DNA from 2 places in the Cryobacterium sp. TMT1-62 genome. Region 2 is predicted to be linked to the other one. Evidence: predicted binding sites of a transcription regulator. Region 2 holds the regulator's gene; the other holds the start of a gene.
The links. The regulator HspR, encoded in region 2, represses chaperone genes until heat shock. The targets are predictions, from matches to a motif close to AAGTTGAGTCNNNNNGACTCAACTT.
Positions count from the first base shown of each region.

Region 1 (14,432 bases), on a different contig from region 2:
CGAGCGACGGATTGCGGTCGAAGAAGCCGACCGGCTTGAGCCAGAACGACACGGTGTCGACCGGCATGATCGGCCACTCTTCCGGTCGGGTGATGTGGTGGATACCGAAGACGTACCAGAGCACGATATCGGCGTTCCGCACCGGCCGGCGAGCCTGGATCCACTCGGGCAGGCCGTGGTCGACCGCGCTCTGGTTGACGAACTCGCCGCACGGCCAGCGTTCGGACTCGTCGTTCGGGGTGACCCAGACCGTGTGCCCGATCACCTGGGCGCGTTGGAGGGCAGGCGCCGCCTGGTCGAAGAAGGACGGGATGGCTCCGCCGGGCACCAGCTTGTAGGACACGGGGGTGCCGAGGCCGTTGAGCGAGTTCTCGTTCACGACCTTCCAGGCCCGTTGGGTGTCCCAGTTGTAGTCGTCGAACCCCTCGGTCTCGATCGGGGTGTTCAGCTGGGTGATCGCGAGGCCGAGCGGGTTTGCGGCGCTGATCGGCTCGGCCTGCGTCTCGGTGCGGAACACCGTGTTCTCGCGGCCGTCGACGTCGAGGTCCATCCGGGCCACGATGAAGTGCTGGTGGAACGGCGCGTAGGTGCGCGTGTCGACCAGGGTTCCGTTGGGATGCGGCTGGCCCTCGTCGAGGTGCGTCACCACCATGATCCCGGTGGCGCGCACCTCGCATTCCATGTTGCCGTCCTGGTAGAAGCGCCAATAGACGAGGTACTCGTAGTTCGCTACCGTGACGTGGAAGGACACGACGAGCCGGCGCATCCGGCGCACCTCGGCACTGCCGTTGTGGTCGACGTGCTTCCAGAGCACCGCGTTGTCTTCCTCGTGGATGCAGAACGCGTTCGGGATGCTGTACGGCTCGCCCTTGCTGTTGTGCAGCACGGCATCGAGGTAGCGGATTTCGCCGAGGCAGTCGCAGCCGAGCTCGAGCGAGGTGGTCATGAAGCCGAGGCCCCACTCGCCGATGTCGAAGGCGGTGCGACGGAAATGGTCGACGCTGGGGTCGCGGTAGGGCACGACCATCTCCGCGAACGACAACCGGTTGGCGATGGGCCGCACCCGGCCGCCGTCCCGGTAGCCCACGGTATGCAGGGTCATGCCCTCGCGGTAGTTGAAGCCCACCCGGAGCGACCAGTTCTGCCACTCGATCAGGTTGCCGTCGAGCGTGAAGCTCGGGCCGTCGGGCTGCCCGATGTCGAGCGGGGTGAGCGGCGGGCGCGGGCTTCGATCCCGGATGCGCCGGGGCACCAGGTGCGGCACGTATTCGCCCATTCCCGCCGGCGGTTCGACCGTGAACGAGTCCTCCACCTCGAGCAGTTCCATGGTGTTGACGTCGAGCACGAAGTGCAGGCCGCTGACCGGTCCCGCATAGGGGTTGGCGTCGGTGGACGCCCGGACCCAGACGTCTGACCAGCCCAGGCGGCGGCCGCGATACCGGTCGGGGATTACCGCGTCGCCGTAGGTCCAGGTGTCGATGAAGACCAGGTCGAGGTCGGTGATGCCCCGGCGGGCGAGAGTGGCGATCACATCGGGGTGGGCGCGAAGGGCGGCGTCGGCTTCCTCCCACTCGTCGACGGTGAAGTTCGCCTGCATCCCCGGCACCGTTTCCCACTCGAGCAGGGCGTCGGTCGTGAGCGAGACGACGCCCACCCAGGTGGTGTTCTCGGCGCGGTGGAGCACAACCAGCCGTGCGCGTCGGTCGGGAACCGCGCTGGTAGCTGTGAACTCGGCGACGGCGCTCCGGGGCGGCTCGACCAGCTCGATCGAGGTGAACCGCCACCCGTCGGCGACGCCGCGCTCGCGGGCGAGGATGGCGACGGCGGAGGTGAACTCAGCGGCGGAGAGCGGGTCGAGCGGGTGGAAAGTCATCGAGGGGCCTCTGTTCTCGTTGGCGGTGGTCGAGCCTGGCGGTGGTCGAGCCTGTCGAGACCCGTGTTTATTCCAGCGCGCTCATCACGTGCTTGATCCGGGTGTAGTCCTCGACGCCGTACATCGACAGGTCTTTGCCGTATCCGGACTGCTTGAAACCGCCGTGTGGCATCTCGGCGGTCAGCAGGAGATGGGTGTTGATCCACACCGCGCCGAAGTCGAGGTCGCGGGAGACCCGCATGGCCGTGGCGTGGTCGAGGGTCCACACGCTGGAGGCGAGCGCGTAGTTGACATCGTTCGCGAGCGTGACCGCGTGCTCCTCCGACGTGAAGGGCTGCACCGTGATCACCGGGCCGAACGTTTCCTCCTGCACGATCGCATCCGTTTGGCGCACCTGAGTGACGACTGTGGGCTCGAAAAAGAAGCCCTCGGTGCCGACCTGGTGTCCGCCGGTGGCAATGACAGCGTGGTCGGGCAGGGCCGCGACCTTGCGCGAGACGTCGCCGAAATGGTTGACGTTGTTGAGCGGCCCGAAGTAGTTGTCGGCGTCGTCGGCCGACCCGGTAGTGCGGCTGCGGGCCTCGGCGACGAGTGCGTCGACGAACTCGTCATGGATGGACTCGTGCACGAGCACTCGCGTGATGGCCGTGCAGTCCTGCCCGGCGTTATAGAAGGAGAAGTCGGCGATGGCGGCGGCGGTCACGCTGACGTCGACGCCGGCGAAGACCAGGGCCGGCGCCTTGCCGCCGAGCTCGAGATGGGCCCGCTTGAGCGTCTTCGCGGCGCCGGCGGCGACGGCCATACCGGCCCGCACGCTGCCAGTGATCGAGACCAGGCCGGGTACCGGATGCTCGACGATCGCGGCCCCGGTGCCGCCGTTGCCGAGCACGATGTTCATCACGCCGTCGGGGAGGATGCCCTGGCTGATCCGGGCGAGTTCGAGGGTCGACTCCGGGGTGGTGTCGCTGGGCTTGAGCACGAGGGTGTTGCCGGCCGCCAGCGCGGGGCCGATCTTCCAGATGGCCATCAGGAAGGGGAAGTTCCACGGGGTGACCTGCCCGACCACGCCGATCGGTTCGCGGCGTACCCAGGAGGTCATGCCGGGCAGATATTCACCGGCGGACTTGCCCTCGAGCAGTCGGGCGGCACCGGCGAAGAAGCGCAGCTGATCGGCGCCGGCCGCGACCTCGTCAACGGCGATCGTGGCGCGAGGTTGGCCCGTGTTGCGGTGCTGGGCCTCCACGATGGCGTCGCTCTCGGCATCGATCGCGTCGGCGAGGCGCAGCAGCGCGCGCTGCCGCTCGGCGGGAGTGGTGCGGCCCCAGGTGCGGAAGGCGGTCTTCGCGGCGGTCATCGCGTCGTCGACGTCGGCCGCGGTGGAGACCGGGGCCCGGGCAACCCGGCGTCCCGTTGTGGGATCGACGATGTCGAGCAGCTCGGTGCCGGAGGGAGTGACAAAGCGGCCGTTGATGAAGTTTTTAAGGGTGGGGGTGGCCACGGGCCTGATCCTCTGCGCTGAGTGTAGAAACGGGTCTTTTGTTCGGTAAGTATGGCATCCGACAGAGGAATTCGGATACCCGGACGAAAACTGGGTCGTGATGGGGCTGCCGCCGTAGCACCGCCGAGTTGTCTCCGGACCGCTGGCGCGTTTTCTCGATGTCCCCTAAACTTGAGTCCAACAGGCTCAGCTTTTTGCCGACCTGCGACGAGAGCGGCCGGCCCGAGAGAGGATCTTCCGATGCAAGCAGGTCAGCAACCGCCCCAGGAAGAAGCGAAGACGGCGTTGGAGCAGTACGGTGTCAACCTCACCGAGATCGCCCGGACCGGCAAGCTTGACCCGGTGATCGGGCGGGACGCGGAGATTCGGCGGGTCAGTCAGGTACTCACCCGCCGCACCAAGAACAACCCGGTGCTGATCGGTGAACCCGGCGTGGGCAAGACCGCCGTTGTGGAGGGACTGGCCCAGCGCATCGTGGCCGGCGATGTGGCCGACTCCCTCAAGGGCAAGCAGCTGGTCTCCCTCGACCTGGCGGCCCTGGTGGCGGGGGCCAAGTATCGCGGCGAGTTCGAGGAGCGGCTCAAGGCCGTGCTCAAGGAAATCAACGACGCGCAGGGGCAGATCATTACCTTCGTCGACGAGCTGCACACCCTGATGGGTGCCGGCGGCGGCGAAGGGTCCGTGGCGGCCTCCAACATGCTCAAGCCCATGCTCGCCCGCGGCGAGTTGCGCCTGATCGGTGCGACCACGCTCAACGAGTACCGCGAATTCATCGAGAAGGATGCCGCCCTCGAGCGCCGGTTCCAACCGGTGCTGGTCGACGAGCCCAGTGCGGAAGACACTGTGGCCATCCTGCGCGGGCTCAAGGAGCGCTACGAGGCCCACCATAAGGTGTCGATCGCGGACTCGGCGCTGGTGGCCGCGGTCTCCCTCTCCAACCGGTACATCACCGCCCGCCAGCTGCCGGACAAGGCCATCGACCTGATCGACGAGGCGGCCAGCCGGCTGCGGATGGAGATCGACTCCGCTCCCGTGGAAATCGACGAACTGCGTCGCAGGGTGCAGAGGCTGGAGTTGGAAGAGCTCGCGCTGAAAAAAGAGAAGGACGACGCCTCTAAGGCTCGCCTGGGGAAGTTGCGTGCTGACCTTGCCGAATACACGGTGGCCCTTGCTGAACTGCAGGACCGCTGGGACAAGGAGCGTTCCTCGCTCAACCGGATCGGCGATCTGAGGAAGCGCTTGGTGAGCACCCGCAGCCAGGCCGAGGTGGCCGAGCGCGAGGGCAACCTGGAGAAGGCGTCCAGGCTGCTCTACGGCGACATCCCGGTGATCGAACGGGAACTCGCCGAAGCGGAGCAGACCGAGCAGGATGGGCCGCGGATGGTCGGTGACCAGGTCACCGCGGAGGACATCGCCGCCGTGGTCGCGATGTGGACCGGCATCCCGGTAGGGCGGCTGCTGCAGGGCGAGACGGAGAAGCTGCTGAACCTCGAGGGTGAGCTCGGGCACCGCTTGGTCGGGCAGAAGCAGGCCGTGCGCGCGGTCGCCGACGCCGTGCGCCGCAGCCGGGCCGGCATCTCCGACCCGGACCGGCCGACCGGTTCGTTCCTCTTCCTCGGGCCGACCGGCGTGGGCAAGACGGAGCTGGCGAAGGCGCTCGCCGAGTTCCTCTTCGACGACGAAAAGGCGATGGTGCGCATCGACATGAGCGAGTACGGGGAAAAGTTTTCCGTGTCCCGTCTGGTCGGGGCTCCTCCCGGCTATATCGGCTACGAGCAGGGCGGGCAGCTGACCGAGGCCGTGCGCCGCCGCCCGTATTCGGTGATTTTGTTCGACGAGGTGGAGAAGGCGCATCCGGAGGTCTTCGATGTCTTGCTGCAGGTGCTCGACGACGGCCGGCTCACGGATGGCCAGGGCCGCACCGTGGACTTCCGCAACACGATCCTGGTGCTGACCTCGAACCTCGGGTCGGCGTTCCTGATCGACCCGGTGCTCAGCCGGGACGAGAAGGAGGCGGCCGTGCAGGCACTCGTGCGCAAGACGTTCAAGCCCGAGTTCGTCAACCGTCTCGACGACATCGTCGTGTTCGAATCGCTGTCCATGGAGGACCTCGGCCAGATCGTCGGGCTGCTCGTTGACCGGTTGGAAAAGCGGCTGATCGAGCGGCGGCTCGAGCTGGGCGTGACCCCGGATGCCCGCACCTGGCTGGCGGAACGCGGCTATGACCCGATCTACGGTGCGCGCCCGCTGCGGCGGTTGATGCAGACCGAGATCGACGACAGGTTGGCGACCGCGATCCTGTCGGGCGCCGTGCGGGACGGCGAGACGGTGCGGGTGGACCTGGCGCCGGACGGGGAATCGCTCAGCGTCGCATCCGCCCCGTTGCTGGTCGTGGACCCGGCCGACCTCGACGACGACGCGCTGCTGTAGTTCTATCCGTCGCCGGATTTCGCGTTTAGCGGAATTCGGCGGGAATACGACGGAACGGGCCCCCTGCCCCGGTGACGGTCAGGGGGGCTGGCATAGGGTCGAAGCATGCGTGCAACAGTGATTTACGGGGAACGGGACATCCGCCTCGAAGAAGTATCCGATCCGATTCTCTCCACCGGCGGTGACGCCATCGTGCGCGTCGTCGCAGCCTGCGTCTGCGGCTCAGATCTCTGGCCCTACCGCGGCATCCATCCCACCGAGGAGCCGAAACGAATCGGCCACGAGTTCGTCGGCATCGTCGAGGAAATCGGCGCCGACGTCAGCCGGGTCAAGGTCGGCGACTTCGTCATCGCGCCGTTCTACGACTGCGATAACACGTGCATCAACTGCCAGAACGGCACCAGCACCTCCTGCCTGAACGGCGGCTGGTGGGGCTCGGACGACCAGCTCGGCGGCTTCGCCGACGGCGCCCAGGGCGAGAAAGTGCGCGTGCCGCACGCCGACGGGTCGCTCGTTGCGACGCCGACCCTGCCCACCGATGCCCAGGTTCCCGGTCTCCTGACCCTCGCCGACGTCATGGGCACCGGCCACCACGCCGCGGTCTCCGCCGGTGTGACCGCGGGCAGCACGGTCGTCGTCGTCGGCGACGGCGCGGTCGGCCTCTGCGCCATCATCGCGGCCAAGCGGCTCGGGGCCTCCCGGATCGTGGCCATGTCGCGTCACCCCGAACGGCAGATCGTGGCCCGCGAGTTCGGCGCGACCGAGCTCGTCGAGGAGCGCGGCGAGGCCGGCGTGGCCCGCATCCGTGAGCTGTTCGACGGCATCGGCGCGGACTGCGTGCTCGAGTGCGTCGGCACCAAGGAGTCGATGGAGCAGGCCATCGCGTCGGCCCGTCCCGGCGGAATGGTCGGCTACGTGGGCGTGCCCACCGGCGGACCGATCGAGGTTAGCCCGCTGTTCGGGCGGAACGTGGGCCTGAACGGCGGCGTCGCATCCGTTCGCGGCTACGTCGAAGAGTTGCTGCCGGAGGTGCTCTCGGGTGCCATCAACCCCGGCCGCGTGTTCGACCTGCAGCTGCCGCTGGCCGAGGTTGCCGAGGCCTACGCCGCCATGGACGAGCGCCGCGCCATCAAGGTGATGCTGCTCCCGTAGGCACGGAGATCACACGTGTCGGGAGGGGGATCTCGACGGGCTCGATCACCGCGACGGGCAGGGTCACCGCGGCCGGCTTCGGCGCTTCCAGCAGTAGTCGACGGGCCGTGAGGCCGATGACGGCACTGTAGGTGGGGTAGGCGAAGCGCACCCGGGCCAGAGTGGCGACGTCGACGCCGGCGGCCATCGCCGTCGTCACGGATTGGATCACTTCGACCGCGTTCTCCCCGGTGGCATGGGCGCCGAGGATCAGCTCCCGCCGCCGGTCGGCGATCAGCTTGAGGAAGCCGGGTTCCCGGCCGTCGATCACAGCGCGGTCGAGTTCGGCGTAGGGCACTGTCGCGACGACGCAGTGCGGGTCGCGAGCCCTGGCCTCCTCCTCGGTGAAGCCCACGCCCGCGTAGTCGGGGTCGGTGAAACCGCCGGCCGGGAGCAGGTGGTGCGGCGTTCTGCGATTGGCGCCCAGCACCGCGTTCTCGGCCGCGGCCTCGCCCTCGAATTGGGCCGCCTGTACGAGCATGTCCCGGCCGTTCGCGTCGCCGACCGCGAAAATATGGGGCACGACACTCCGGAAGTACTGGTCCACCGGGATGGCGGAACGTTCGATGGTGATGCCAGCCCGGTCGAGCCCGAGGTCGTCGACATCCGCCGGCCAACCGGTGGACATAATGACGGCGTCGAAGGCGAAAGACTGTTCCGTTCCTTTTTCGCGCCAGGACAGGGTGAGGATTCCGTCGGCGTCCGGCTCGATCGCCGTCACCGCTTCAATGCCCGTGTGCACGGCCACGCCCTGCTCGCGGAACGCCGCCGAGACCGTGGCGGAGATGTCGGAATCCGACGCCATCAGGATGCGCGGTGCCACATCGAGCACGGTCACGTCGGAGCCGAAGGAGCTGAACACCGTGACCAACTGGGCGCCGGTGTTTCCGGCGCCGATCACGGCTACCCGTCGGGGCAGCGACGGCAGCTTCAGAATGTCTTCCGGGACCGTCGCCAAGTGCGCCCCCGGCACGGCGAGTCGCCGAGAATGCCCGCCGACGCAGACCAGGAACGTGGCGGCGGTGAGGATGCGGCCGGTGTCCAGGACCACGGAATGCGGGTCGATGAATCGCGCCCGACCTTCCAGAACCAGTTCGATTCCGGCGGCCGCGAACCTCTCGGCCTCGCTCTTGATCGAGCGCACCTTGTTCACCCGCGACTGCACCCGGTCTCCCATGGTGGCCCAGTCGATGACGGGGCCGTTGACTACGATCCCGTAGGTATCTGCCGCGCGCACCTCGCGCATCAGGCGCGCCGCCTTGGCGAGCACCCGCGTCGGCACGCACCCCGTGTTCACGCAGGTCCCGCCGAGCTGGTCGGCCTCCGCCACGGCGACCCGGGCTTCCAGTTCGGCGGCACGGAGCGCCGCGGCCGTTCCCGCCGGCCCCGCGCCGATGATGACGACATCAAAGTGATTTGGGGTGTGTTCGGTCATCGTGGTCTCCACCGGTGTTCACTGCTGGGAGCAGCCGGGCGCGTTGCCGGGAAAAATAGTCGAATCATGTTTGTACCTGACGGGGCTGTGGAGTTACTGTGTCGGGGCGGGCTCTTGCTGCTGGTCGTTGACTAGTCGTTGACCAGTCGTTGACCAGGAGAAGCTCGACGAGAGGCTTGCGGGTGCGCGGGGCGGACTCGCGTTCGAGCAGCTCGGGGGAGAGCAGGGAGACGTCGCCGAGCACGCCGAGGGCGGTGCCGTCGAAGCCGCCGAGCTGGTGGGTGTGCAGTCCCTCGTGCTGGGCCTGGATCGTCAGATGGGCGACGGCCTGACCCAGGTCGTAGCGGGCCCACGGGTTCTCGCGGGTCACGTCGATCGGCAGGGTGGCGACGTTGACGATCAGCACGGAGGCGGCATTCGCCCCCGCCTTGTTGAAGCCCATCAGCGTCTCATGGATCTTCGCGAAGCTGTCCGAGCCGCGGCGGGCGACGATGAAGCGGGTCGGCTGCATATTGCTGGCCGAGGGAGCCCAACGGGCGGCCTCGAGCACGGTGGTCAGAGTGGCTTCGTCGACGAGGGCCGTCGGGTAGAAGCCGCGGGGGCTCCAGCGCCCGGCGAGCACGGGGAGGAGGGGCGACGCCGTGTGGGCGGCGCGGCTGAGGGTGTTGGTGATGAGGTTCGTAGGCCCATCTTTCGCCGGAGTCTGGCTGGGATGGCGGGGCAACGCTGACCCATCCACTCCAACGCGGGCGGCGGCACACTGTTCCGCTACGACCTGCCTTGCGGTATACGCATCGCCGAAGCATCTCACGAGCGGGTAGGCGTCGGAATGCGGCGTCGAAACCGACGCTCTACCCGCTCTCGCGGCTACTCCTTAATCAAGCCGGCTCGCACCTCGCGGCGCAGCACCTTGCCGATCAGCGACCGGGGCAGCTCGTCGACCTCCACGACGGTGCGGGGCACCTTGTAGGCGGAGAGCCGGGTGCGGCAATACGTGCGGATGGCGTCGACGTCGAGGGTGGCCCCCGCCGCCAACACGACGGCGGCGGCGACGTCTTCGCCGCCGTTCGCGCTCGGCAGCCCGACGACGGCGGCGTCGGCGACATCCGGATGCGACAAAAGAGCGGCCTCGACCTCGGAGGGCGCCACATTGAAGCCGCCGGTGATGATGAGTTCTTTGATACGGTCGACGACCGTGACGAAGCCGTCGGAGGAGACGCGGACGATGTCGCCGGTGCGCAGCCAGCCTCCGTCGAGAAGCGTCTTGGCGGTCTCGGTCGGCTGGTCCCAGTAGCCGGAAGAGACCTGTGGGCCACGGATGAGTAGCTCACCTTCCTCTTCGATCCCGCGGTTCACGGTCGGGTCGTCCGGGTCCACCACGCGGATCTCGGTGCTCGGGAACGGCACGCCCACCGTGCCGGGGCGCCGGCTCGGGCCCATCGGGTTGCCGACGGCGATCGGCGAGGCCTCGGTCATGCCGTAGCCCTCGACCAACAGCCCGCCGGTGGCGGCCTCCCAGCGTTCCACGATCGACACCGGCAGGCTCATCGCGCCCGAGATGGCGTAACGGATGCTGCGCAGGCTTACATTCTTCGCCGTCGCGGCCTTCACGAGCCGGTCGTAGATCGGCGGGACGGCCGGCATGAATGTGGGTGGGGTGCGCCGGGCCGCATCGAGCAGCAGTCCCTCGTCGAACTTGGGGAACAGCACGAGCCGGGCGCCGGTGGCCATCGCGAACGTCAGACAGAGGGTCAGGCCGTAGGCGTGGAACATGGGCAGGACCGCGTAGAAGACCTCCTCGCCAGGGCGCAGCCCCTGCACCCAGGCCTCGCCCTGCAGGGCGTTCGAGCGCAGGTTGAAGTGGCTGAGGATGGCACCCTTCGGGGTGCCGGTGGTGCCGCTGGTGTATTGGAGCGCGGCGGTGTCGGTGACCTTCGGGCGCGGGTGGCCGGGGCGCAGCTTGCGTGAGCCGACGATGCCGGACCAGCTGAAGGCATCCTTGCCCAGCGGGCCCGAGGTCAGGGCGTCTCGCGACTCGCGGGCTTTAGCGATCGGCAGCTTGAGCAGGAGCCGCTTGGCGAGCGGCATCGCTTCCGTCAGGTTCACCGCGATCACGGTGCGCAGGCCCAGGTCGGCGGGGAAATCGGTGACGGTCTGGTAGATCTTGTCCCAAACGATGGCGACGCGGGCGCCGTGGTCTTCAAACTGGTGTCGGAGTTCACGTTCGGTGTAGAGCGGGTTGTGCTCGACGACGATCGCGCCCAGGCGTAGCACGGCGTAGAAAGCCACCACGTGCTGAGGGCAGTTCGGCAGCACAAGGGCCACCCGGTCGCCGGGTTTGACGCCGAGGCGCAGGAGGCCGTTTGCAGCCCGAGAGATCTGCTCGCCGAGCTCGGCGTAGGTGGTGGTGGCGCCGAAGAAGTCGAGGGCCACGCTGGGGCCGAACCGGCGCGCCGAGGTCTCGATCATGTCGGAGAGCGTGTCGGTCGGTTCCTGGATGGTACTCGGAACGCCGGGGGCGTAGGAGCCGAGCCAGGGTTTATTCTCGAAGACGTTCATCGGGCGGCCAGTTCTCTGATCAGGGCCGCGACGAATGCGTCGATGTCGGCCTCCTCGGTGTCGAAGCCGCACATCCAGCGCACCTCGTTGGTCGCGGGGTCCCAATCGTAGAACCGGAAGTGCCCGCGCAGGCGATCGGCCACGCCGGGGGGCAGGATCGCGAAGATCGCGTTGGCCTGAGTGTTCTGGGTGAAGGACAAGCCCTCGATCTCGCCGGCGGCGATACCGGTCTCGAGGGCGTGGCGCATCCGTGTGGCCATGGCGTTGGCGTGGCCGGCGTTTCGCTGCCAGAGGTCGCCGCCGAGCAGCGCGATCAGCTGGGCCGAGATGAAGCGCATCTTCGAGGCCAGCTGCATGTTCAGTTTGCGCAGGTAGAGCAGGCCCGCGGATGCCTCAGGGTTCAAGACCACGACGCACTCGCCGTACATCATGCCGTTCTTGGTGCCGCCGAAGCTGAGCACGTCGACGCCGGCGTCACGGGTGAAGGTGCGGAACGGCAGGCCCAGCGAGGTGGCGGCGTTGGACAGGCGGGCGCCGTCCATGTGTAGCTTCATGCCGTGGGCGTGTGCGTGGTCGGCGATGGCCCGCACCTCGTCGACCGTGTACGCGGTGCCGAGCTCGGTGGTCTGGGTGATCGACACCACGAGCGGTTGGGCGCGGTGTTCGTCGCCCCAGCCCCAGGCCTGCTGGTCGATCAGTGCGGGGGTGAGTTTGCCGTCGGGGGTGTCGACGGTGAGGAGCTTGATGCCGGCCACCTTTTCGGGGGCGCCCGCCTCATCCGTGTTGATATGAGCGGTGGATGCGCAGATCACGGCGCCCCAGCGCGGCAGCATCGACTGCAGTCCGATCACATTGGCGCCGGTGCCGTTGAAGACCGGGAAGGCTTCGACGCCCGCGCCGAAGTGTTCGGTGAAGACCTGCTGCAGCCGGGCAGTGTAGACGTCTTCGCCGTAGGCGATCTGGTGCGCGCCGTTGGCGGCGACGATCGCCTCGAGAATCTCGGGGTGCACCCCGGAGTAGTTGTCGGATGCGAACCCGCGCGAAGAAAGGTCATGGAGTTGAGTCACCCCTCCATCTTCGCGCATCCGTCTGCTCCGCTTCTGTGCGCTCGGTGTGCGAATTCGACGGAGATTTTGCGTTGAAACGGCGATTTCGGGCCGAAACCGGCCCGTGGGAGCAAAATCACCGTCGAATTGGTTCGGGGCAGGGTTCAGGTTCGGGGCCGGGATCGGGCTGGCGGGGCGGCAGGTCAGCCGCGCAGGGCCTGGCGCAACGTAACGCGGGCGCCCATCCGCAGCAGGGAGTTCGAGTAGATGCGGGAGCCCAGCAGGATGACCACGGCCGTCGAGGCGAGCAGGATGGCCAGCGAGAGCAGCGGCTCCCACCAGGCGGCCGTGCCGAGGAAGATGCGCATCGGCATGCCGACCGGGGCCGAGAACGGGATGTAGGACATGACGGCGAGCACGGTGGGGTTGTCGTTGAAAAAGATCACCAGAAAATAGGGAATCATCACGAGGAACAGCACGGGCGAGGTGGCCGAGCCCACGTCTTCCTGGCGGGAGACCATCGACGCGGTCGCGGCGAACAGCGCCGCAAGCATGACGAAGCCGAACGCGAAGAACACGGCGAACCAGACGATCGACGGCCCCACGGTGCCCAGCAACCCGAACTGGCCGGTCGTGGCCATGCCGATCGCCACCAGCAGGCCGATCGCCACGATCTGCCCGAAGGCCATGATGCTGTTGCCCACCACCTTGCCGCCGAGCAGGGCGCGCACCGGGATGGTGGTCATCAGGATCTCGACGACCCGGGTCTGCTTCTCCTCGACGACGCTCTGCGCGATGGTCGAGCCGAACGTGATCGCCGACATGAAGAAGACCAGCCCGAAGCCCAGGGAGACGAGGTAGACGAGGCCACCGCTCTGCCGCGATGTCGGCTCGAGCAGGCTCACCGCGGGGGTGACGCTCAGGGCCGCGAGCACACCCACCGGCGGGGAGTCGAGGGCGATGACGCGCACGCCGAGCAGGGCATCCGCCCGGGTGGACGGAACGACCGCCGCGGAGACGGTGCCGTCCCGCACCAGGGACTCGGCAGCGCCGACGTCATCGGCCTTCACCATCGTGAACGACTCGGTCTGCTCGACGACCTGAGCGGCGGACCCCACGACGGCCACCTTCGGCATGGTCAGGTTCTGACTCGCAATGCTGCCGGCGACGACGGAACCGACCGAGATGAGCAGCAGGATGCCGGTTGAGATCAGGAAGGCCTTGCTGCGCAGCCGGGCCATGATCTCGCGGGTCGCGACAAGCCACACACTCCGGGCGAAGCTCGGCGCCGGATACCGGGGGCGAACCTGCGGGCGTCCGATGTGTGGCGTGCCGGCGCGGTCGTTCCAGATGGTGCTCACTGCACGATCTCCTTGAAGATGGTGGCGAGGCTGGGCCGCTGCTGGCTGAACTGTGTCACCGGGGCCCGGGTGAGGGCCTGGCGCAGAACGGACTGGCTGGCGGCATCCGTTTCGGCTTCGAACACGGCGACACCCCCGGAGAGGTCGAGCACGGAGATGCCGGGCACGGTGTGGATCCACTCAGCGTCGGCCGCGGTGCGCAATTCGAACCGGGGGCTGCTGTGCTGCTCGCGCAGCCGCTCTCGGGGGCCGTTGGCCCGGATCTCGCCGTCGGCGATGATGACGACGTCGTCGCAGAGGCGCTCGACGATGTCGAGCTGGTGCGAGGAGAACAGCACCGGCGCGCCCTGGGCGGCGAAGCCGGAGAGCACGCTCATGACCACTTCCACCGCGAGCGGGTCAAGGCCGGAGAACGGCTCGTCGAGCACGAGGAACTCCGGGTCGTGCACGAGCGCGGCCGCGATCTGGGCGCGCTGCTGGTTGCCGAGCGAGAGAGACTGCACCAGGTCACCGGCCCGCTCGCCGAGGCCGAGCCGGTCGAGCAACTCGGCGGTGTTGCGGCGGGCGGATGCCGGGCCCAACCCGTGCAGGCGGGCCAGGTAGACGAGATGCTCGCCCACCTTCATCTTCGGGTAGAGGCCGCGCTCCTCCGGCATGTAGCCGAAGCGGCGGCGGTCGTCGCTGGTCAGCGGAACGCCGTCTTGCAGCACGGTGCCGGAGTCGGCCGACAGCACCCCCAGGATGATCCGCATGGTGGTTGTCTTGCCGGCGCCGTTCGCACCGACGAAGCCGGTCAGGCGTCCGCTCTCGACGCCGAAACTCACGTCGGTCAGCACCTGCCGGGTGCCATAACGCTTGTTTATGGTCCTGATGTCGAGCATGCCCACCCCTCTGTAGCCTGGTTCCACGCTAGCGCGCCGCGGGGTGCCGACGTCGGGTTCAGGGGGCCAAAAGCACGCGAGAAGTGTTGACGGATGCCGCCGACGCGTCCCACAGGCCGACCACCGCGGTCGCAAGTGCGGTTTCCAGCCCGGCGAGG
Region 1 covers NZ_SOGZ01000042.1:72,190-86,621, reverse strand. Annotated here, with positions in the region: gene E3T34_RS12755 (primary-amine oxidase) at 1-1,873, opposite strand, end outside; gene E3T34_RS12750 (aminobutyraldehyde dehydrogenase) at 1,941-3,371, opposite strand; gene E3T34_RS12745 (ATP-dependent Clp protease ATP-binding subunit) at 3,612-5,801, shown strand; gene E3T34_RS12740 (zinc-dependent alcohol dehydrogenase family protein) at 5,907-6,953, shown strand; gene E3T34_RS12735 (NAD(P)/FAD-dependent oxidoreductase) at 6,931-8,427, opposite strand; gene E3T34_RS12730 (nitroreductase family protein) at 8,492-9,151, opposite strand; gene E3T34_RS12725 (long-chain-fatty-acid--CoA ligase) at 9,295-10,986, opposite strand; gene E3T34_RS12720 (low specificity L-threonine aldolase) at 10,983-12,053, opposite strand; gene E3T34_RS12715 (ABC transporter permease) at 12,236-13,273, opposite strand; gene E3T34_RS12710 (ABC transporter ATP-binding protein) at 13,390-14,274, opposite strand; gene E3T34_RS12705 (SDR family NAD(P)-dependent oxidoreductase) at 14,333-14,432, opposite strand, start outside.
Region 1: E3T34_RS12745 (ATP-dependent Clp protease ATP-binding subunit) is a predicted target of HspR. The motif match lies at 3,540-3,564, and genes of this name have one in related genera.

Region 2 (14,432 bases):
TCTGGAAAATTTCGTGTCGGGTGACAGTGAATTTGCTCATTGCAGCACATCGCTTTCCAGATCGGCCATCAGGTCATCTCTATTGTTGCGGTAGTCGACGTGCACGTCGATGATGCTCGGGCCGGGTTCGGCAAGGGCCTGCGCCAGGATGCCGGCGAAGTCGTCGAGGTGCGTTACCCGGTGGCCGTGGGCGCCGAATGATTCGGCATAGGCGACGGCGTCGTAATCGCCCAGCTGCACGCCGGAGGTGCGCCCGTATTTGCCCATCTGCTGGAACGCCACCATGTCGTAGGTGCCGTCGTTGAAAATGATGTGGGTGAACGTCGAGCCGAGCCGCACGGCCGTCTCCAGCTCCATGGCGGAGTAGAGAAAACCGCCGTCGCCCGACACGGACACGACTGGTGTGCCCGGGCGCACCAGGGTCGCGGCGATCGCCCAGGGCAGGGCCACGCCCAGGGTCTGCTGGCCGTTCGAGAACAGCAGGGTGCGCGGGTGGTAGGTGCGGAAGTGCCGGGCCATGTAGATGTAGTGGGAGCCCACGTCGCAGAGCACCGTCGTGTCATCCGGGAGCAGTTCGCGCATCATCAGGGTGAGGTCGGCCGGGTGCACGCCCTCGGACTCGTCCCGGCGACCGGTGGGCTGGTCGGCGTGCGCGAGGCGGGCGCGCTGCTCGGCTACCTCGGCCGCGGCGGCGACCGGCATCGACAGCCCGTTGATCTGGCGGGCGAGGGCGTCGAGGGTCTCGGCGACGTCGCCGCGCAGTTCGAGCGTGGGGCGGTAGTAGTCGTCGAGGTCGGCGGAGAGTTCGTCCAGGTGGATGATCACGCGCAGGTGGTCTTTGTTCCACTTCGACGGTTCGTACTCGACGAAGTCGTAGCCGACGGTCAGGATCACGTCGGCCTTGTGCAGAAGGATGTCCCCGGGCTGGTTGCGGAACAGGCCCACGCGTCCGAGGTAATGCTCTTCGAGCTCGTGCGAGATGACTCCCGCGGCCTGGAACGTCTCAACGACGGGCAGTCCGGCGACGCCCAGCAGGCGGTGCAGCGCCGCGACGGCCTGGTCCGAGCCGGACCGCGCGCCGGCAAGGATGACCGGGAACTGCGCATCCTTCAGCAGGGCGGCAGCGCGCTGCACGCTCTTGGAGGGTGCGGCGCCCAGCTGCGGCACCCAGTGCGGATGCGTCATCGACACGGTCGTCGAGTCCGTGAGCACGTCGTAGGGGAGAACAACCGCGGCGGCGCCCTTGGGCTCCTGGGTTGCCTCGCGGAACGCGTTCGCGATTGCTTCCGGCACGTTGTCGGCGACACTCACCTCGCCGGCGGACTTGGTCACGGCGGACAGCATGCCCACGGCATCCATTGTCTGGTGGGTACGCTTCAACCGGTCTGCGCGCGGAACCGCGCCGCAGAGGGCGACCACCGGGTCGCCTTCGGTCGTCGCCGTCAGCAGGCCCGTCGCGAGGTTGGAGGTGCCTGGGCCGCTCGTCACCAGGACGACGCCCGGCTGGCCGCTCAGACGCCCGACGGCCGCGGCCATGAAGGCCGCATTCTGCTCGTGACGCACCACGATCACCTCGGGTCCATCGTCGATGAGAGCGTCATAGACCGGGTCGATCTTGGCGCCGGGAACGCCGAAGACCCACTGCACGCCGTATGCCTTCAGGCATTCCACCACGCGTTCGGCGGAGCGGGTGGACGGAGCGGGGGTGCCGGCGTCAGAGCGCACGAGCGTGGTCTCGGTTGTGTCGTCGTCGCTCTGGAGCGGTGAAGTAGTGGTCATTGTGATGCCTCCCGGATCGCCGTTCTGAATCGGCCTCCCCTCCATCGTCGCTGCACATTCAATAACAAGCAACGCCGAGTAGCGATGCAAACGATCTGAAAATGAGATGCTTAGGCCCATGGAATTGAGACAGCTCGAATTCTTCAGCGCCGTCGCCGGTGAGTTGAGCTTCACGCGCGCCGGGGACCGGCTCACCATCGCCCAGTCAGCCGTCTCGGCCGGCATTCGATCGCTCGAAAGCGAATTGGGCGTCGAACTGTTCGATCGCAGCCGCCGCCAGATCAGGCTCACTACGACTGGCGAACTGCTGCTTCCGAAGGTGCGCGACGCCCTCGACGCCGTGAACGAGGTGCGCGACGCCGCCCAGGACACCACCCGCGCCATCACCGGGTCCATCGTGATCGGGCTGATGACCTCGGTCACGCTCGTCAATGTGCCTCGGCTGCTCGGTCTCTTCCGCGCCGGCCATCCGGGCGTCGGCGTGCGGCTGCGCGCGGCCCGGCGGGGGTCGGCCGGGCTGGTCGACGAGCTCGTCTCGGGCGAACTCGACCTGGCCTTCCTCGCCCTCAGCGGCCCGGCGCCGACGGCGCTCTCAGCCGTGCCGATCGCTTCGTCGCCGATGGTGCTGGTGGTGCCGAAAGGCCACCGGCTCGCCTCCGCGTCGGCCGTGGGCCTGGGCGACCTCGTGCCGGAGGAGTTCATCGATCTGCCGCCCGGCTACGCCAGCCGTCAGATCGTGGACGATGCCTTCACCGCTGCCGGCCTCGAGCGGCGGGTGATGATCGAGGTCTCCGATATCGGAACGGCCGCCGAATACGTGACCAACGGCCTCGGAGTGGCCCTGTTGCCCGAATTCACCGCCCACGACGCGCTCGACGTGCACCGGCTTCCCGTGGCGAATCTGCCCGATTTCACGGTGTACCTGGCGGCCTCGCGCAAGCGGCGCGCGTCGGCTGCCGTGCGCGCGTTCGTGGAGCTCGCGCTCGTCGCCGACGAGGCGCGCGGCTGATGCGAGGCGGGGCCGACAGGGTGCGTCAGTTGCCCCCGCGCAGGGCGACGATCGGCTCGATATTCGACGCCTTCAGGGCGGGGTAGACCCCGGTGGCAAGGCCGACGACGGCCCCGAGCAGCGCCGACCCGGCTGCGAGCCAGGGGTCGACGACCGGCGCCCACTGCTGAATAGGCGACATGATCACCACCGCGAAGACCCCGAGTGCGGCTCCGATCAGGCCGCCGAGTAGGCCGATGACCACGGATTCGACCATGAACTGGCTCGAGATGTTGCGCTTGGTGGCGCCCAAGGCCCGGCGCAGCCCGATCTCGCCCACCCTTCCCATCACCGACAGCAGAGTGACGTTCGCGATCCCCAGTCCGCCCGCGACGAGTGCGAGCACGCCGAGAATCAGGGAGATGACGTTCACGTCGGCCTGCACGTTCTCGCGCAGGGCGGACCTAGCCGACGGGGCCTGTACCTCGAAGTTCTGCGCAGCGTTGGGGTCCAGGGCGAGCGGAGCCTGTTCCGCGACCACTTTGCCGGCGCCGAGAGCGATCCGGATCTGCAGTTCATCCGGGCCGGTCAGGCCGAAGTCGGCGCGCGCGGTGCCCATCGGCACGACCACCGCGTCGAGCAGGTCGGAGCGTCGCTCCATCCCATCGATGATGCCGATCACGGTATATGAGGAGTCGCCGATGAAGATGGAGGGCTGGCTGTCGACGCGGTTGATGCCCAGGCGCTCAGCCGCGCGCGAACCGAGCACCGCCACCCGATCGGCCCTGGCATCGTGGCTGGTGTCGAAGTACCGGCCGGTCACGATGTTGCCGCGAACCGCGTCGAGCAGTCCGGGGAAGGTGGCCATCAGCGATGGGCCCAGGGTTGCCGGTTCCGACGGGTCGTTTACCGGCACCGCGGTAATGGTCACGGCATCGAGGGGCACCTCGCTGACGAGGCCGGCCAGCTCCACCCCGGCCAGGCGGCTGACCCGGTCCGGGGCATCCCAAGGCAGTCGCCCGGTCGCGCGCTCCGAGCCGTTCATCCCGTCGGTGCTCCCCGGCTCGATCACGACCTGGGTGGCCGCGACCGCGTCGAATTGGCGGACGATCTGGCCGGCTGCCGTCTGGGCGAATCCGATTGTCACCACCAGGGAGGCGATTCTGATCGTGGTCCCGAGCGTGGTCATGATCAGGCGGGTGGGGCGCGCCCCGATGCCATAGCCCGCCTCGACGATGAGGTCCTGCACCGAGAACCGGTCGGCGCGGGTGATGGCCGGCGCGGCCCCGCGGTCACCGTCGCTTACCGGGGCCGGAGCGCTGGTCGCTCGACGGCGGTTCGGCATCCGCAATTTCATGTTGTTTCGCTCACGCGGCCGTCGGTGATGCTGATGGTGCGCCCGGCGCGATCCGCCACGGCCCGGTCGTGGGTGATGACGATGAGCGTGAGGCCGCCGGCGTTCAGCTCCTCTAACAGGTCCATGACCTCCCTGGAGGTGGAGGCGTCGAGGTTGCCGGTCGGCTCGTCGGCCAACAGCAGCTGGGGCGAGGCCACCACGGCCCGCGCGACCGCGACCCGCTGGCGCTCGCCGCCGAAGAGAGTGCCGGGCAGGAAGTCGATCCGGTGGTCCAGGTGCACCCGGTGCAGGGCGGCGCGGGCCCGTCATTCGCGGTCGGCGCGCGGAACTTTGCTGTAGATCGTGGCCAGCAGCACATTATCGCACACCGAGCGGTGCGGCATGAGGTGGAAGGCCTGGAACACGAAGCCGATCTTGCCGCCCCGCAGCGCCGCGCGTTCCGCCTCGCCGGCCAGACCCGTGAGCGCTCCGTCGAGGTAGTACTCGCCGACGCTCGGTCGGTCGAGCAGGCCGAGGATGTTGAGCATGGTCGACTTGCCCGACCCGCTCGGCCCGACGATCGAGAGGTAGTCCTGCTTCTCTACCCGCAGGTTGATTGATGTGAGCGCCTGGACCTCGGGCGGGCCGGGGAAGGAGCGGGTGACGTCGATGAGCTCCACGACGGCCGGTCGGCTCATCGCCCGGCCACGACGAGGTCCCCTTCCTCGAGGGAACCGTCGACCGCCTGCACCTCGACGTAACCGTCAGCCGCGAGCCCGGCGCTCACCTCGACCAGCACGGTCTTTTTTCCGTATCCGGTCGACACCTCGACCCGGGATTCCCCGCCCGGGCCGGCGGTAAGCGCGGCCAACGGCACAGCGAGCACCTCCCCGTCGGTGGAGCTGACCGGGATGGTGACCCGCAGGTTGCTGCCCTGGATGCTCTGGAGCTGCCCGGGTGTGAGGTCGTCGGGCGTGAGCAGGATGGTGAAGCGTCCGCTCGCCGCATCCGTTCCCTCTTTAGCCTCGGCCACGGCGACGGATGTCACGGTGGCGCCGTGCTCGGAATCGTCCTGCATCGAGAGCACGGCGGCGTTGCCGACCTTCATGAGTTTGGCATCGCTCGCCGAGGCGGAGGCGTTGATCTGGATCGTGGCACCGGAGACGCGCATCACGGAGCCCGTGATCGAGGTGCCGCGGGATACGGTGACCTCGTCGACCCGGCGGGGGAGACCCGGCAGGTACAGGATTTCGCATGCCGGCAGATAGGTCATGGTGGCCTCGTTCGCCGTGGCGAGCGCGTCACGCGCGCTCGTCGCCTGCTGTTCGGCGGACCGCAGGGCGGATGTCTCGGCCGTGGTGTCGCGAGCCGCGAGCACCGAATCGAGCCGGGTTTTTGCGAGGGTGAGGGCGTCCGCGGCGTCCGCGGCATCCGCGATCGCAGCGGGTTCGTCGCCCGTTTTCGCCGCGGCGAGGGCGCGCTCGCTGCCGGCAACGCCGGCCCGAACGAATTCGACGGAGTTTTTGCCCGAAACGGCCCGGAAACCCGAAAAAATGGTCCCATATACGGGAATCTCCGTCGAATTGGTGCGGCGACGGACCCGGCGCTCCGCCGCTGAGGAACAAAGTCCACGGGGGCTGTCGGATCGGAGCTATCGGGAGTCATGCAACCCAACGGGTTGGGACTCACTCAGCTAGCGGTCGAGCCCTGCCATGCGTTCCAGTGCGGCTCGCATGATCATCTGGGCCGGATCGCCGATCACGTGATTGTTCAGGTACAGGCTCTCCGCCCATGACAGGACTTCCGCTTTGGTGAGCCCCACGGCCGACCAGTCCACCCCTGCTTCCGCGCGCGCTGTCGGTTCCCCGGTCTTCGGGTTCAGCCACACCCGTGCGATCGGGATATCCGGATCTTCGTGCTCCGGATTCCAGAGGAGCGCGATCGGGTGGTCAGATCCGTCGAGGTGATCGTCGGCGATGTGGCCGGACCCGAGCCAGGGGAGCATCAGCTGCTCGCCCTCCAACTCCACGTCGATGATTTCGAGCGGGACCGGCCCGTAATCGCGGGAGTACACCGGCAGCCCCACATGGTGCCATTCGGCGGCCTCATCCGAGTCTTCCAGCAGATCCGGGAGGCGCGGTGCAACGTGCAGCACGAAGCCGGTCGCCCAGTCGACGAGGGCCTGGGTGTCGGCGGCCGGCCACGGACTGTCATCGCTCGAAGACCCGTCCGCGTTGTGGAAGTGGTACTCGACTCCTTCTTCCAGGATGTCCAGGTGGAACTCTCCGTCGTCGAAGCCGAGGAAGATGCCGGCGACCTGCTCCTCGTCGTCCCAGTCCGCGTCGAATTCCGGGTGCCGGAAACGCGGGGGCAGCGGGGGGATGTCCAGGGGCAGCACGCCGAGGTCGAGCACCACCCGCAGCACGGTGTTCGGCATACGCAGTGTCGGGTCGGTCATAGTCTCGACGATACCGGAGGCCGCCGACGTGGGGCAGCACAGAGCCGCATCACCGAGCCGCATCACAGGACCGGGAAATATGACAAGTGAGCGGATGACGGGAATCGAACCCGCGCTATCAGCTTGGGAAGCTGAAGTTCTACCATTGAACTACATCCGCATGTCCGTCGCGCAGGCAAGCCCGGAACGGAACCGTGCCAGCATATCAAGTCCGCGCCGTTAGGCTGGAACCGTGCTGCTCTCGGATCGCGAAATCAAGGCTGAAATCAACGCGGAACGAATCCGTCTGGAGCCGTACCAGGCCGACATGATTCAGCCGTCGAGTATCGACGTGCGACTCGACGGCTTCTTCCGCCTTTTCGACAACCACAAGTACCCCTATATCGATCCGGCCGAAGACCAGCCCGATCTGACCCGGTTGATCGAGACCGCCGCGGGCGAACCGTTCATCCTGCACCCCGGTGAGTTCGTACTCGGGTCCACCTACGAGAAGGTCACCCTGCCCGACGACGTCGCCGCGCGGCTGGAGGGCAAGAGCTCGCTCGGCCGGCTCGGCCTGCTCACCCACTCGACCGCCGGCTTCATCGATCCCGGTTTCACCGGCCACGTGACGCTCGAGTTGAGCAACGTCGCCACCCTGCCGATCAAGCTGTGGCCCGGCATGAAGATCGGTCAGCTCTGCTTCTTCCGGCTGAGTTCGCCCGCCGAACGTCCCTACGGCTCAAGCGAATACAGCTCCCGCTACCAGGGCCAGCGCGGGCCGACCGCGTCGCGGTCGTTCCAGAACTTCCACTGCACGGATGTGCGGGAGGCCTCGATGGGATCGACCACCGGAGCCGAGTAGCCCGGTTCACACGCATGCAACACGCGCCCGGTAAAATCGGCCCATGACCACATCCGTGCCCAGCTTTGCCGAGGCGCTCGTCGCGCCGGGACCGACACCCGACTACCCGGGGCGGATGCGCCGCTTCGGCCAGCTGGTCGGCGCCTGGGCCGCCACCGGGTCCCTCCTCGACGAGACGACCGGCGAATGGACCGGGCGCGAATTCACCTGGATCGTCGACTTCGTGCTCGACGGGCGTGCGGTGCAAGACGTCGAGGTCGTCGTGAGCGACTCGCACCCGACCGGCTTCGAGACCGTCGCCACGGCCGTGCGAGTCTATGATTCCTACGCCGGCGTGTGGCGGGTCAGCTATTTCGCCCCGGCATCCGGCGAGTACTGCCACCTCGTGGCGACCCCCCACCGCAACGGCCTGCGCCAGGACGGCACGGGCACCGACGGCCGCCCGATCCGCTGGAACTTCGTCTCGATCACACCTGACGCCTACGCCTGGGAGGGCTGGGTCTCCAACGACGAGGGTTCCACCTGGGTGCTGGTCGAGCACAACGAGGCCACCCGCATCCGTTAGCCAATCTGGTCCTGGCGGGCCTTCACCGGAAGCAGGAGAAGCAGCCCCACGAGCAAAACCAACATAAGTCCGAGGATGCCCCAATAGGTTTCGCCGAAGATCGTCACCGTCAGGGCGAACATGGTCGGCGCCAGAAAGCTCACCGCGCGGCCCGTCGTGGCGTAGAGCCCGAAGACCTCACCCTCCCGGCCGGCCGGGATCAGGCGTGCCAGGAAGGTGCGGCTGGCCGACTGGGCCGGCCCGACGAAGAGCGTCAAGGCGAGGCCGGCGGTCCAGAACACGATCTGACCGCCGTCGTGCAGCAGGAATACGATGCTGCCGAACACGATCAGGCCGATCAGAGCGGTCACGATGATCGGCTTTGCGCCGACCCGGTCGTCAAGCGCGCCGGCGATGATGGTGGCCACGCCCGCCACGACATTGGCGGCGATAGCGAAGATGATCACCTCGCCGGGTGAGAATCCGAAGACGGATGCCGCGAGCACCCCGCCGAAGGTGAAAACCCCGGCCAGGCCGTCGCGGAAGATCGCGCTCGCGATCAGGAAGTACACCGTCTGGCGGCTGGTCTTCCAGAGCCGAATGATGTCCTGCCCGAGCACGACGTAGGAACGGAGGAAGCTCACCCGGGGCCGGCGCACCGCAACGGGAGAACGGTATTCGGGAACCGAGAACAGCACCGGCAGGGCGAACAGGCCGAACCAGGCGGCCGCGATGAGCATCGTGACCCGCACCGAGAGGCCGTTCTCGCTGGTCACCCCGAACAGACCCACGTCGGGGCTGATGAAACCGAAGTACACGATGAGCAGCAGCACGATGCCGCCGATGTAGCCCATGCCCCAACCGAAACCGCTGACCCTGCCGATGGTGCGCGCGGTCGAGACCTGGGACAACATGGCGTTGTAGTTGACGCTGGCGAACTCGAAGAAGACGTTGCCGGCGGCCACCAGAACGAGGCCGAGCAGCAGGAAGCTCGGTGACGCCTCCACGAAGAACATCGCCGCGGTGAGGCCCACCACGATGAACGTGTTGACGCCGAGCCACAGCTTGCGCCGCCCGGAGGTGTCCGAGCGCTGTCCGGTGATCGGGGCCAGCACCGCTACCAGCAAGCCGGCGATGGCGAGGGCCCAACCGAGCTGGGCGGAAATGACGTCTTTGTCGCCGAACGAGCTGCCCGTGATGTAGACGGTGAAGACGAAGGTGGTGACCACCGCATTAAACGCGGCAGAGCCCCAGTCCCAGAAGCTCCAGGCCACTACGCGGCGTCTGCTCGTTTTGTCTGGCAGCTCCCGGGCATCCGTGCTGCCCTGCTCCGCGATCCCGGTCATGCGCTGAGGCTAGTGGATGTGGGTGGCCGGAGACCATCGATTGCACGAAATCTCAAAGTTGAGTCGTTCACGCTCAACTCTCAGGTGCGTGGCTTGACTTTCGATTTGGGACACTGGCACACTTGAGCCAGCACCACTCAACTCTGTGAAATCGAGCTGAGAACATACTTTAAAGGAGAACGCACACATGGCCCGTGCAGTAGGCATCGACCTCGGAACCACCAACTCTGTGGTGGCCGTCCTCGAAGGTGGAGAACCCACCGTCATCGCAAACGCCGAAGGCTTCCGGACCACGCCGTCCGTCGTCGCCTTCACCAAAGACGGCGAGGTGCTGGTCGGCGAGACCGCCAAGCGCCAGGCCGTCACCAACGTCGACCGCACCATCGCGTCGGTCAAGCGCCACATGGGCACCGACTGGAATGTCGCCATCGACGACAAGAAGTTCACCCCGCAGGAAGTTTCGGCCCGCATCCTGGCCAAGCTCAAGCGCGATGCCGAGGCGTACCTGGGCGACAAGGTGACGGATGCCGTCATCACCGTTCCCGCGTACTTCAATGATGCCGAGCGGCAGGCCACCAAGGAGGCCGGCGAGATCTCCGGCCTTAACGTGCTGCGTATTATCAACGAGCCGACCGCGGCCGCACTCGCCTACGGCCTCGACCGTGGCAAAGAAGACGAGCTCATCCTGGTCTTCGACCTCGGCGGCGGAACCTTCGACGTCTCCCTCCTCGAGGTAGGCAAGGACGACGACTTCTCCACCATTCAGGTGCGGTCGACTGCCGGTGACAACCGCCTCGGCGGCGACGACTGGGATCAGCGCATCGTCGATCACCTGATCAAGAAGTTCAAGGAAACCACCGGCGTCGACGTCTCCAAGGACAAGATCGCCAAGCAGCGCCTCAAGGAAGCCGCCGAGCAGGCCAAGAAGGAACTCTCGAGCAGCATGTCGACGAGCATCCAGCTGCCGTACCTCTCCCTGACCGAGAATGGCCCGGCCAACCTCGACGAGACGCTCACCCGCGCCCAGTTCGAGAAGATGACCGAAGACCTGCTCGACCGCACGAAGAAGCCGTTTCAGGACGTCATCCGTGAAGCCGGGGTCAAGGTGGAAGATATCGCCCACGTCGTTCTCGTCGGTGGCTCCACCCGCATGCCCGCCGTGTACGAGCTCGTCAAGGCCGAGACCGGTGGCAAGGACCCGAACAAGGGCGTCAACCCGGACGAGGTCGTCGCCGTTGGCGCCGCACTGCAGGCCGGCGTGCTGAAGGGTGAGCGCAAAGATGTCCTGCTCATCGACGTCACCCCGCTGAGCCTCGGCATCGAGACCAAGGGCGGCATCATGACGCGCCTGATCGAGCGCAACACGGCCATCCCGACCAAGCGCAGCGAGACCTTCACCACAGCCGACGACAACCAGCCGTCCGTCGCGATCCAGGTCTTCCAAGGCGAGCGCGAGTTCACCCGCGACAACAAGAACCTCGGCACGTTCGAGCTGACCGGCATCGCGCCGGCCCCGCGCGGCATCCCGCAGGTTGAGGTTACCTTCGATCTCGACGCCAACGGCATCGTGCACGTGTCTGCCAAAGACAAGGGCACCGGCAAGGAACAGTCGATGACCATCACGGGCGGATCTTCGCTCGCGAAGGAAGACATCGAGCGCATGGTGCGCGAGGGCGAAGAGCACGCCGCCGAGGACAAGCGCCGTCGCGAGGCAGCCGAGACCCGCAACACGGCGGAGCAGCTCGCTTACTCGATCGAGAAGCTGATCAAGGAGAACGACGAGAAGCTGCCCGAGGACGTGAAGTCCGAGGTTCAGGCCGACGTCGACGCCCTCAAGGCCGCTCTCGTCGGCGACGACGATGCGGCCGTGAAGACGGCCTTCGACAAGCTCAACGAGAGCCAGGGCAAGCTCGGCGAGGCCATCTACAAGACCAGCCAGGCGGATGCCGCGGCCGGTGCCCCAACCGACTCCGAGCCGACCGCCGACGCGGCCGGCTCCGACGAAGACGTGGTTGACGCCGAGGTCGTCGACGACGAAGACGAGGCCAAGAAGTAATGGCAGACGACAACAAGCGTCCTGGCGACGAGCCGTTTGACGAGGGGGCATCCACTGAGGGTGCCCCCGGGACCGACGCCGAGGCGGAAGCCGAAGGTGTGAGTGTCGAGGACATCGACGAGGCGTCCGCCGAGGGTATCGAAGAGGACGAGCTGACGGTCCAAGACATCCTGGACGCCGCCACGCGGGAAGTCGACGAGCCCACGAGCGAGCACCTCGCCGACCTCAAGCGGGTCACCGCGGAGTACGCCAACTACCGTCGCCGCACCGAGGCCAACCGCGAGGTCGAGCGTGAGCGCGTCACCGTGGATGTCGTAAAGGGCCTGATTCCCGTGCTCGACGATCTCGACCGCGCTGAGAAGCACGGCGACCTGGTCGAAGACTCGGCGTTCAGCACGATCGCCGCGAAACTGCGGGGGAGCGTCGAGCGCCTGGGCGTGAAGTCCTTCGGCACGGTCGGCGAACCGTTCGATCCGACCATCCACGAGGCGATCTTCCAGCTGCCCACCGCGGGCATCGAGTCGGAGACCGTCGGTGACGTGATCGAGACCGGCTACTTCCTCGGCTCGTCGCTCCTGCGCGTGGCCAAGGTCGTCGTGCAGGTACCGAGCGATGGCTAGCCAGGACTGGTTCGATAAGGACTTTTACAAGGTCCTGGGTGTGTCAAAGGACGTCACCCCGGCCGAGCTGAAGAAGGCCTATCGCAAGCTCGCCCGCACGTATCACCCGGACTCCAATCCGGGCAACCCTGCGGCCGAGGCGACGTTCAAGGAGATCAGCGAGGCACACTCGGTGATCGGTGACCCTGCCCAACGCAAGGAATACGATGCTGTGCGCGCGATGGGCGGTGGGGCCCGCTTCACCGCCCCGCGCCCCGGTGGCGGGCAGGCCGGAGGCTTCGATGATGTCTTCGGAGGCATGTTCGGTGGGGGCGCGCGGCAACAACAGCCCGGCTACTCCTATGAGCAGGGCGGTTTCGACGACCTCCTCGGCGGCATGTTCGGCCGCGGTCAGGGTGGCGGCGGTTTCGGCACCTCGAGCGGCGGGTTCCGCGGCTACGGCGGGCCGACTCGCGGCCGCGACGTGATCGCGTCGACAACGGTCGACTTCATCACGGCCACGCACGGTGACCAGATCACCCTGCAAACGCAGGATGGCCGCGCCATCAAGGTGAAGATCCCGGCCGGGGTGGCCGACGGGCAGAAGATCAAGCTCCGCGGCCAGGGGCAGCACAGCCCTGACGGCGGCGAGTCCGGCGACATCGTACTCACGGTGAACGTGCGCAAGCACCCGGTCTTCGAACGCGATGGGCTGAACCTGCGGGTCTCCGTTCCGGTCACGTTCGTCGAGGCCGCGCTCGGCGCCACTATCGAGGTGCCGACGTTGGGCGGAGCGCCGGTCAAACTGCGCATCGCCCCGGGCACCCCGAGCGGGCGCGTGCTGCGCGTCAAGGGGCGTGGCGTCGTGACGCCCAAGGGCACCGGGGACCTGCTGGCGGAGGTTCAGGTTGCCGTTCCGTCTCATCTGTCGAAGGACGCCGAAGAGAAACTCGCGGCCTTCGCGGAAGCACTGCCGAAGGAGAATCCGCGCGACGAACTCCTCGCGAAGGCGAGAGACTGACGGTGGACGAGAACACCCGGGTTTTCGTAATCTCGATGGCCGCCGAGCTTGCGGGCATGCACCCGCAAACGCTGCGCCAATACGATCGCCTGGGGCTGGTGAGTCCCGACCGCACCCCCGGTCGGTCTCGCCGGTACTCGATGCGGGATGTGGCCAAGCTCCGCGAGATCGCGGAGCTCGGTGCCGAGGGTGTGAGCCTGGAAGGGATCCGTCGCATCATTGACCTCGAGGACCACGTGCGCACGCTCGAATCGCGGCTGCGCGAATTGGAGTCTGCGCTGGCCGATGAACTGCTCAACCGTCCGGGCCGCCGCGTCTTCGCGGCCGGCTCGGCCGGTGAGGTCATCTCGATGCGGGCCGGTACGCGCACGCGCCGGTCCAACCAGATCGTGATCTGGCGCCCCCTGGGTTCCCGCCCGATCGGCGACGAGAAGTAGCCGCACCTGCGGGCTAGCCTGAGGCAATGCCTGATTTTTCCTTTGACCGCCTGAGGCGTTTCCCCGACGTGGAAGCGGACAATCTCTTCGCCGTGGATGCGAGCGACCGCCTGATCCTCGACGAGGCGGCCGGCGTGCTGGCCGAGGCAGGATCCGGCGAGGTCGTGGTGATCGAGGACCGCTATGGCGCTCTCACCCTGGGCGCGGCCGCACTGGCCGGGGCCCGGGGAATCCGGGTGCACCAGGATGTCCTCTCTGGGGAGTTGGCCCTCACCCTGAATGCGGCCGACGCTGGACTCGCCGATTCCTACCGCTCCCTCATCCTGGGCGAAGAACTGCTGACGAACGCGCGGGTGGTACTGATCCAGCTGCCGCGCAGTCTGACGGCGCTCGATGAGTTCGCCGACGCCATCCGTCGTTTCGCGGCACCGGATGTGGTGGTGATCGCCGGCGGACGCATCAAGCACATGACGCCGACCATGAACGCGGTGCTCCGCCGGCACTTCGGCGAGCTGCAGGTCTCGTCGGCCCGGCAAAAGTCGCGGGTACTCAGGGCAGCGGCTCCGACTGCCTCCGCAACTCAGCCGACGGTGTCCACCTGGCCGAATTCTGTGGAGCACGCCGACCTGGGACTCACGATCTGCGCCCACGGGGCTGCGTTTGCCGGCGCGACCGTCGATATCGGAACGCGCTACCTGCTTGAGTTCCTTGATCGGATGAAAACGGATGCTCGGAGCGCCATCGACCTCGGCTGCGGCACCGGGGTGCTCGCCGCCACCCTCGCCCGACGCCGTCCCGCCCTGCGGGTGACCGCCACCGACCAGTCGGCCGCGGCCGTCGCCTCCGCGCGGGCCACCATGGTGGCCAATGCGCTCGCCGACCGGGTCACGGTCGTGCGGGATGACGCGCTCCAGAGCCAACCGGATGCCTCGGCCGAACTGATTGTGCTGAACCCGCCCTTTCACATCGGCTCGTCGGTCCATGCCGGCATAGCCCTGAAACTGTTCGAGGATGCCGGACGAGT
Region 2 covers NZ_SOGZ01000031.1:694-15,125, reverse strand. Annotated here, with positions in the region: gene budA (acetolactate decarboxylase) at 1-40, opposite strand, end outside; gene alsS (acetolactate synthase AlsS) at 37-1,779, opposite strand; gene E3T34_RS08225 (LysR family transcriptional regulator) at 1,898-2,788, shown strand; gene E3T34_RS08220 (ABC transporter permease) at 2,814-4,112, opposite strand; partial or broken gene E3T34_RS08215 (ABC transporter ATP-binding protein) at 4,121-4,801, opposite strand; gene E3T34_RS08210 (hypothetical protein) at 4,798-5,481, opposite strand; gene E3T34_RS08205 (hypothetical protein) at 5,797-6,561, opposite strand; tRNA gene E3T34_RS08200 (tRNA-Gly) at 6,651-6,721, opposite strand; gene dcd (dCTP deaminase) at 6,794-7,405, shown strand; gene E3T34_RS08190 (hypothetical protein) at 7,449-7,970, shown strand; gene E3T34_RS08185 (MFS transporter) at 7,967-9,295, opposite strand; gene dnaK (molecular chaperone DnaK) at 9,483-11,351, shown strand; gene E3T34_RS08175 (nucleotide exchange factor GrpE) at 11,351-11,971, shown strand; gene E3T34_RS08170 (DnaJ C-terminal domain-containing protein) at 11,964-12,971, shown strand; gene E3T34_RS08165 (heat shock protein transcriptional repressor HspR) at 12,974-13,408, shown strand; gene E3T34_RS08160 (class I SAM-dependent methyltransferase) at 13,435-14,432, shown strand, end outside.